2 regions of the Pseudomonas sp. CGJS7 genome follow, and region 2 is predicted to be linked to the other one. Evidence: predicted binding sites of a transcription regulator. Region 2 holds the regulator's gene; the other holds the start of a gene.
What was found. Region 2 encodes FliA, which starts transcription of late flagellar genes. Its sites were predicted from a motif close to CTAAAGTTTNNNNNNNNNNNGCCGNTAA; they were not measured.
Positions count from the first base shown of each region.

Region 1: the regulator FliA is predicted to act here: its motif matches at 2,365-2,392, upstream of V7787_RS07820 (methyl-accepting chemotaxis protein).

Region 1 covers NZ_JBAMDI010000008.1:133,911-138,328, reverse strand. The annotation lists gene ggt (gamma-glutamyltransferase) at 1-237, shown strand, start outside; gene V7787_RS07820 (methyl-accepting chemotaxis protein) at 359-2,278, opposite strand; gene ypfJ (KPN_02809 family neutral zinc metallopeptidase) at 2,450-3,334, opposite strand; gene pcaH (protocatechuate 3,4-dioxygenase subunit beta) at 3,535-4,254, shown strand; gene pcaG (protocatechuate 3,4-dioxygenase subunit alpha) at 4,265-4,418, shown strand, end outside.
Region 2 covers NZ_JBAMDI010000018.1:100,492-104,909, reverse strand. The annotation lists gene V7787_RS13885 (chemotaxis protein CheA) at 1-1,112, opposite strand, end outside; gene V7787_RS13880 (protein phosphatase CheZ) at 1,125-1,913, opposite strand; gene V7787_RS13875 (chemotaxis response regulator CheY) at 1,935-2,309, opposite strand; gene fliA (RNA polymerase sigma factor FliA) at 2,417-3,157, opposite strand; gene fleN (flagellar synthesis regulator FleN) at 3,154-3,987, opposite strand; gene flhF (flagellar biosynthesis protein FlhF) at 4,081-4,418, opposite strand, start outside.

The DNA.
Region 1 (4,418 bases), on a different contig from region 2:
GACAAGGCGGTGGCGGCGCAGCGCGTGCACCATCAGTTACTGCCCAAGGACACCATCTACTTCGACAGCTATTCGCCATTGACCGGGCCGGTAGCTGATGAGCTGAAGAAGATGGGCTATGTGCTGGAGGACCAGGGCTGGGAGATGGGCGACATCCAGGCGATCCGCGTCGATGGGGCGAAGCTTGAGACCGCTTCCGACCCACGTGGGCGTGGGGTGGGGATGATCGTCAAGTAGTACCTGTTAGCACGCCGGGAGGGCTTTGCCCTCCTATCGCGACACAAGGCCGCTCCCACGAGGACCTGCGTTGGGGCCTTGAGTCGCGAAAGGGCCGCAAAGCGGCCCCAGGTGCCAACGGTCAGACGCGGAACTGGCTGACCAGTGTCTGCAACTGCCCACCCAGCCGCGCCAGCTCCACACTCGACGCTGCCGTCTCGTCACTGGCTGCTGCGGTTTGCTCTGACACATCACGCACATTCAGGATGCTTCGGCTGATCTCTTCAGCCACCGCACTCTGTTGCTCTGCCGCCGCAGCAATCTGCTGGTTCATCGACTGGATGCTCGATACCGTACTGGTGATGCTCTCCAGCGATGACCCGGCCTTTCGCGCCAGTTCGACGCTGCTGTCGGTCAGGGCACGGCTGCCCTGCATGGCATTCGCCACTTGCTGGGTACCGTGCTGCAGGCTGGCAATCAGCTCTTCGATCTCTTCGGTAGACTTCTGCGTGCGTTGGGCCAGGCCGCGCACTTCGTCGGCAACCACGGCAAAGCCACGGCCTGCCTCGCCGGCACGCGCCGCCTCGATCGCTGCGTTGAGCGCCAGCAGGTTGGTCTGTTCGGCCACCGACTTGATCACGTCCATCACGCTGCCAATTTTCTGGCTTTCCTGCTGCAGCAGGTTCATGGCCTCGGTGGAGCGGTGCATGTCTTCGGCCAGGCGTTCGATCTGGCCGATCGCTTCGCCCACCACGCGGTCGCCGGCACGGGCTTCGTCATCGGCTCCGGTGGCTGCATGTGAGGCCTGCTCGGCATTGCGCGCCACTTCCTGAACGGTAGCGGCCATTTCGTGCATGGCGGTGGCCACCTGGTCGGTCTCGACTTTCTGGCTGTTGGCGCCCGCGCTGGTCTGTTCGGTGACTGCCGACAGCTCTTCGGCGGCGCTGGCAATCTGGGTGACACCATCGCGGATGCCGCTGATCAGCTCGCGCAGGGTGGTGCCCATGCGCGCGATGCCTTGCTGCAGCACGCCCAGTTCGTCACGGCGGGTGACGCGCATGTGCTGGGTAAGGTCGCCACTGGCGATTTTTTCCACGGCCACCAGGGTGTCTTGCAACGGGCGCGTGATCTGGCGGGTGATCAGCACCGCCGCCAGCACGCCGACCAGCAGCGCCAGCAGTGTGGCGATGGCCTGCAGGCTGCGGGCCTGGGTGCTCTCGATGTCACGGCGCTCCAGCTGGATCTGGTACAACGCGTCGCTGCGCTTGACGATGTCGGCACCCTGCACGGTCATTTCGGCACGCGAGGTGGTGATGTTGGCAACCGCGTCGCGGAACTGGCGTACGGCGTCACGATAGGCCAGTACTGCGTTTTCGAACTGTTGCAGGCGCGCATCTTCGCTGGGCAGCTGGCGCTTGAGGTTGTCGGTATCGGCCAGTGCTGCATCCAGCTGGCGCAAGGCGGCCTGCTCGTTGGCGCTGCTGTTGTCGGCGATGTAGCCACGCACATCGATGCGTACCTGCAGCAGTTGCTGGCGGGCCTTGCTGATCAGCTGGTACTGGGCCAGGCGCACGCTGTCAGCCTCGGGGCGAGCCATCACCTCCCGGCTGAGCGCATCCATGGCCTGGTCGGCGCGGATGGCCGAGCTGTCCATGGAAACGCGCGCTGCGCGGGTGGCGTCGTAGCCCTGGCGCATCTTGTTCAGCGACAGCTTGTAGGCACTGATGGTATCGCCCAGCTCACCCAGCAGCTTGACGTTCTCCGGGCTTTTGAAGGTGGTGGCCAGGTAGGCTTGCTGCTTGCTGAATGCGTCCAGCTTGGCCAGGGTGTTGGCGGCGGCGGTATCGTCGCCGTTGGCGATCATGTACTGCAGGCGCGCAATGCGCAGATCGGTGAGGTCCTTGTTCAACTGGCCAATATCGCCCATCCAGTTGCTACGGTCGATCAGGCTGCCCAGGCTGGTCCAGCCGGTGAGGGCCAGCAGGCCAGTGAGGACCAGCACCAGGCCGAAGCCCAGGCCGAGTTTAAGGTTGACGCTGATGTTGGCGAACCAGCTGTTCATGCACGCTCTCCAGAAGTTGATTTCGCTCTCTTGATCTTCGATCGCCAGGCGTTGTTGTTCTGGATGCCCGCTGATTCGTGCAGGGGTTATCGGCCGTGATTGGGGAAGCTGAAACGCTTTTTCAGCAAAATATCAGCAGATGGTCTCACTTGGTCCCTGTTGGGCCCGGGATCAGAGGGTGCGTGCGCTGAAGGTGTCGCAGCGGTTCACTTCACCTTCGGCAAACCCGATCTTGAACCAACGCACCCGCTGCGCGGAAGTACCATGGGTGAACGAGTCCGGCACTACGCGGCCGCGGCCTTGCTGCTGCAGGCGGTCGTCGCCAATGGCATTGGCCGCATTCAGCGCTTCCTCGACATCGCCTGGCTCCAGCCAGTTCAGGCGTTTCTGCGCCTGGTAGGCCCATACCCCGGCCAGGCAGTCAGCCTGCAACTCCTGGCGCACCAACAGGCCGTTGTCGCCCTCCATGCGCTGGCCGGCGCGTCGTGCGGCATCGATCTTGGCCGAAACGCCCAGCAGGGTCTGCACATGGTGACCGATTTCGTGAGCTATTACGTAGGCCTGGGCGAAGTCGCCCGCTGCAGCGAAGCGGGTTTCCATTTCGCGGAAGAACGACATGTCCAGGTACACCCGCTGGTCCGCCGGGCAATAGAACGGCCCGACCGCTGCCGAGGCAAAACCACAGGCCGAATTGACCTGGCCACTGAACAGGACCAGTTTGGGGTCACGGTATTGTTTGCCGGCCTGGGCGAACAGGGCTTTCCAGGTGTCCTCGGTGTCGCCCAGAATCGAGGCGACGAACTCGGCCTGCTGGTCGTTGGCCGGGGGGGCCTTGGCGCTTGTACCACTGGGGGCCGTTTGCTGTTGCTCCAGCTGGCCGGTGAGCTGGCCAAGAATCTGCAGCGGGTCCTGCCCGGTGAGCCAGCCGATGCCGACGATCAGCAGAATCGCCCCGAGCCCCAGCCCCTTGCCGCCGCCGAAGCGCATGCCGCCACCGCCACCTTCGCCCCGAGCATCGACCACGTTGTCGCTGCGTCGGCCTTTTCGCCATTCCATGAATGCTCTCCCGAGCGTGAAACAAGAAGTCAAAGATTAGTTCAGGAAAGCGGCAGGTGTCAGGCAAAGGTGTTAAGCCATAACCATTTGGTTATGTATGAGGTGGTCGATTTCAATATTCATCGCGCGCGACCTGCCGGAAACTGCAAGTCCGCCTGCCACGCCCAGGCGTTCTCACAATTCCAAGAGAGGAAACCGGCATGCCCGCCCAGGACAACAGCCGCTTCGTGATCCGTGATCGCAACTGGCACCCTAAAGCCCTTACGCCTGACTACAAGACCTCCGTTGCCCGCTCGCCGCGCCAGGCACTGGTCAGCATTCCGCAGTCGATCAGCGAAACCACTGGTCCGGACTTTTCCCATCTGGGCTTCGGCGCCCACGACCATGACCTGCTGCTGAACTTCAATAACGGTGGCCTGCCCATTGGCGAGCGCATCATCGTCGCCGGCCGTGTCGTCGACCAGTACGGCAAGCCTGTGCCGAACACTCTGGTGGAGATGTGGCAAGCCAACGCCGGCGGCCGCTATCGCCACAAGAACGACCGCTACCTGGCGCCGCTGGACCCGAACTTCGGTGGTGTTGGCCGGTGCCTGACCGACCGTGACGGCTATTACAGCTTCCGCACCATCAAGCCGGGCCCGTACCCATGGCGCAACGGCCCGAACGACTGGCGCCCGGCGCATATCCACTTCGCCATCAGCGGCCCATCGATCGCCACCAAGCTGATCACCCAGTTGTACTTCGAAGGTGACCCGCTGATCCCGATGTGCCCGATCGTCAAGTCGATCGCCAACCCGCAAGCCGTGCAGCAGTTGATCGCCAAGCTCGACATGAGCAACGCCAACCCGATGGACTGCCTGGCCTACCGCTTCGACATCGTGCTGCGCGGCCAGCGCAAGACCCACTTCGAAAACTGCTGAGGACCCCGCCATGCCAATCGAACTGCTGCCGGAAACCCCTTCGCAGACTGCCGGCCCCTACGTGCACATCGGCCTGGCCCTGGAAGCCGCCGGCAACCCGACCCGCGACCAGGAAATCTGGAACTGCCTGGCCAAGCCAGACGCCCCGGGCGAGCACATTCTGC
Region 2 (4,418 bases):
TCCAGGCGCGCGGTGTCGACGCGCACGGTGGTTTCCGCTTCGCTGGCGGCGTGCTTCTCGGCGGCCGGGGCCGGCGCGCGAGGCGCCGCGGCAGGTTTGCTGGCCGGCGAAGGCGCTGGCGCGGCAGCGGGCTTGGCCACCGGCTGGCTTTCGGCCTTGGCGGCAGCCGGCGCTTGCGCCTGGACAGCAGCCGGGGCTTCTACAGCGGCAACATCGCCACCGAACTTGCCCTTGCCGTGCAACTGGTCCAGCAGGGCTTCGAACTCGTGCTCGCTGATTTCATCGCTGGCTGCGCTGTTGTCTGGCGCGGCAGGTGCTGGTGCCTGGGCGGCTGGCAAGGCGCCAGCCTGGAAGGTGCCCTTGCCATGCAACTGGTCGAGCAGCGATTCGAATTCGGCGTCGGTGATCTCATCACTGACCGCTTCGCTGCTGACGGCAACCGGCGGCGCGGCGACCTCGGCATTGAACTGACCCTTGCCGTGCAACTGGTCGAGCAGCGATTCGAACTCGGCGTCGGTGATTTCATCACCAGCACCGCTGACAGTCTCGCCCTGCATCTGCTCGTCGGCCGCCGCTTGCGCCTTGATCGCATCGAGCGAATCGAGCAACTGCTCGAACTCACTGTCAGTGATGTCCTGGTGTTGCTCCTCGGCCTCGCCCGGCGCTGCAGCCACCACGTCGGCAACCGGTGCCGGTGCGGGCGCTGCAACAGCTTCGGCTGCGCCAGGTTCGGCCAGGCGCGACAGCGCTGCCAGCAGTGCGGGGGTGGCCGGTGTCACTTCGGCACGCTCGCGCACCTGGCCGAACATGCTGTTGACCGTATCCAGTGCCTCGAGCACCACATCCATCAGTTCCGCATCGACCCGGCGCTCACCTTTGCGCAGGACGTCGAACACGTTCTCGGCGATATGGCAGCACTCCACCAGCTCGTTCAGCTGAAGGAAGCCGGCGCCCCCTTTTACAGTGTGGAAACCGCGAAAGATCGCATTGAGCAGGTCGGCATCGTCAGGTCGGCTTTCCAGCTCGACCAGTTGCTCGGACAATTGCTCAAGTATTTCGCCGGCCTCTACCAGGAAATCCTGGAGGATTTCTTCATCGGCGCCGAAGCTCATCAAACGTGCTCCTTAAAAACCAAGGCTGGACAGCAGATCATCGACATCGTCCTGACCGGACACGACGTCTTCACGCTTATCGGCATGAATCTGCGGACCTTCACCCCGAGTCGGATGTTTTTCTCGATCTTTTTCTGCACGCAATTGATCGTGGTCATGTTTTATACCGGCAAAGCGGTCGACCTGGCTGGCCATCAGCACCAGCTTGAGCAGGTTGCTTTCCACCTCGGTCACCAGTGTGGTGACGCGTTTGATCACCTGGCCGGTCAGGTCCTGATAGTCCTGGGCCAGCAAAATGTCGTTGAGGTGCCCGGAAACCTTGCGGTTGCCCTCGGCGCTGTGCGTCAGGAAACTGTCGACTCGCTTGACCAGATCACGAAATTCCGGCGCAGCCACTTCGCGGCGCATGAAGCGCTGCCAGTCGGTGCTCAGGGCCTTGGCCTCGTTGGCCAGCTCATTGAGCACCGGTGTGCTTTCCTCGACCAGGTCCATGGTGCGGTTGGCCGCGCCCTCGGTGAGCTTGACCACATACGACAGGCGCTCGGTGGCGTCGGTAATCTGCGACACCTCTTCTGCCTGCGGCATGGTGGGGTCGATCTGGAAACTGACGATGGCACTGTGCAGCTCGCGAGTCAGCTTGCCGACTTCCTGGTACAGGCCGCGGTCGCGGGTCTGGTTCAGTTCGTGAATCAACTGCACCGCCTCGCCGAAACGGCCCCGCTCCAGGCTTTCGACCAACTCCTGGGCATGCTTCTTCAGGGTCGACTCGAACTCGCCCAAAGACGTTTGTGATGAATCCATGACGCGCCCCCCTGACGTGACTCAGCCGTTGACGCGTTCGAAGATCTTCTCGATCTTCTCTTTGAGCACCTGAGCGGTGAACGGCTTGACCACGTAACCATTGACGCCGGCCTGGGCCGCTTCAATGATCTGGTCGCGCTTGGCTTCAGCGGTCACCATCAAGACCGGCATGCTTTTCAGCTTGTCGCTGGCACGCACTTTACGCAGCAGGTCGATGCCGGACATGCCCGGCATGTTCCAGTCGGTCACCAGGAAGTCGTAGTGACCGTTTTCCAGCATCGGCAACGCCGTGGTGCCGTCATCGGCTTCGTCGGTGTTGGTGAAACCCAGGTCACGCAACAGGTTCTTGATGATCCGCCGCATCGTCGAAAAGTCGTCAACGATGAGGATTTTCATGTTCTTGTCCAATTAGACCTCCAAGCAGTCTCAAACGCGCTCGGCCTACCGAGCACGCACTCATTCAATTCGGTACAACGTGGAAAACGACTGCAACGACAGTGGGCTCAACGCGCCCGCCATTCCCCCAGGCGGCTGCGCAGGCGCGCGGCACATTGGCTGTGCAACTGGCTGACCCGCGACTCGCTGACACCCAGCACCTCACCGATCTCCTTGAGGTTCAGCTCTTCGTCGTAGTACAGCGCCAGCACTAGGCGCTCACGCTCCGGCAGGTTGGCGATAGCCTCGGTCAGGGCAGCCTGGAAGCGCTCCTCCTCCAGGCCGCGCGCAGGTTCGACCTGGCCACTGGCGCCATCCTCATGCAGCCCTTCGTGCTCGCCGTCCTGCAACAGGTCGTCGAAGCTGAACAGGCGGCTGCCCAGGGTATCGTTCAAGATCCCGTAGTAATCATCGAGACTCAATTGGAGTTCGGCAGCAACTTCATGATCTTTAGCGTCACGGCCTGTTCTGGCTTCAACCGCACGCATGGCATCACTGACCATACGGGTGTTGCGGTGTACCGAACGCGGCGCCCAATCGCCTTTGCGCACTTCGTCCAGCATGGCCCCGCGGATGCGGATGCCGGCGTAGGTCTCAAAGCTGGCGCCCTTGCTGGCGTCGTATTTGTTGGCCACTTCCAGCAGGCCAATCATGCCGGCCTGGATCAGGTCCTCGACTTGCACATTGGCCGGCAAGCGCGCCAACAGGTGGTAGGCGATGCGCTTGACCAGCGGCGCGTAGCGTTCGATCAGCTCGTACTGGGCGTCCTTCGCCGCCCGGCTGTACATCTTGAAGCCGCTGGCGTTCATAGTACGGGTCCCGCGCTGGTGGGTTGCACCAAGCGCTCGACAAAGAACTCCAGATGGCCGCGCGGATTGGCCGGCAGCGGCCAGCTGTCGACCTTCTGGGCAATCGCCTTGAAGGCCAGCGCGCACTTGGAGCGAGGGAAGGCTTCGTAGACGGCACGCTGCTTCTGCACCGCCTTGCGCACGCACTCGTCGTACGGCACGGCACCCACGTACTGCAGGGCAACGTCAAGGAAGCGGTCGGTGACCTTGGTCAGCTTGGCAAACAGGTTGCGCCCTTCCTGCGGGCTCTGCGCCATGTTGGCCAACACACGGAAACGGTTCATGCCATAGTCGCGATTGAGCAGCTTGATCAACGCGTAGGCGTCGGTAATCGAGGTAGGTTCATCACACACCACCAGCAGCACTTCCTGGGCGGCGCGAACGAAGCTGACCACCGAGTCACCGATACCCGCAGCGGTATCGATCACCAACACATCGAGGTTGTCGCCGATCTCGCTGAACGCCTGGATCAACCCGGCATGCTGGGCCGGGGCCAGATGCACCATGCTCTGGGTGCCCGAGGCTGCCGGTACGATACGCACACCGCCGGGGCCCTGCAGCATCACGTCACGCAGCTCGCAACGCCCTTCAATCACATCGGCGAGGGTACGTTTGGGGGTAAGGCCCAGCAACACGTCGACATTGGCCAGGCCCAGGTCGGCGTCCAGCAGCATGACCCTGCGGCCAAGCTCGGCCAGCGCCAGGGACAAGTTCACTGAAACGTTAGTCTTGCCGACGCCACCTTTGCCACCGGTCACGGCGATCACCTGTACGGGATGCATGCTACCCATGTCTGTTCTTTACCTTGTCTCGCTGGGACTCAGGCCACACGTAGGGCAATTCTGCGTGCCCCTTGGCATAGCGACTTTGCACACGCTTCATGGTCAACCCGCTCGCCGTGGGTTGTGATAGAGATCAGCGAACATGTCGGCCATGGCCTCTTCGCTGGGCTCGTCCTGCTGCTGCACATTCACCGCCCGCGTGACCAACTGGTGGCCCCTTGGCAGGTGCAGGTCGTCAGGAATGCGTGGGCCATCGGTAAGATAGGCCACTGGCAGTTCATGACTGATGGCAAGGCTCAACACATCGCCAAGGCTTGCCGTTTCATCGAGTTTGGTCAGGATGCAGCCGGCCAGGCCACAGCGCTTGTAGCTGTGGTAGGCGGCGGTCAGCACCTGCTTCTGGCTGGTGGTGGCCAGCACCAGGTAGTTCTTCGCGGCAA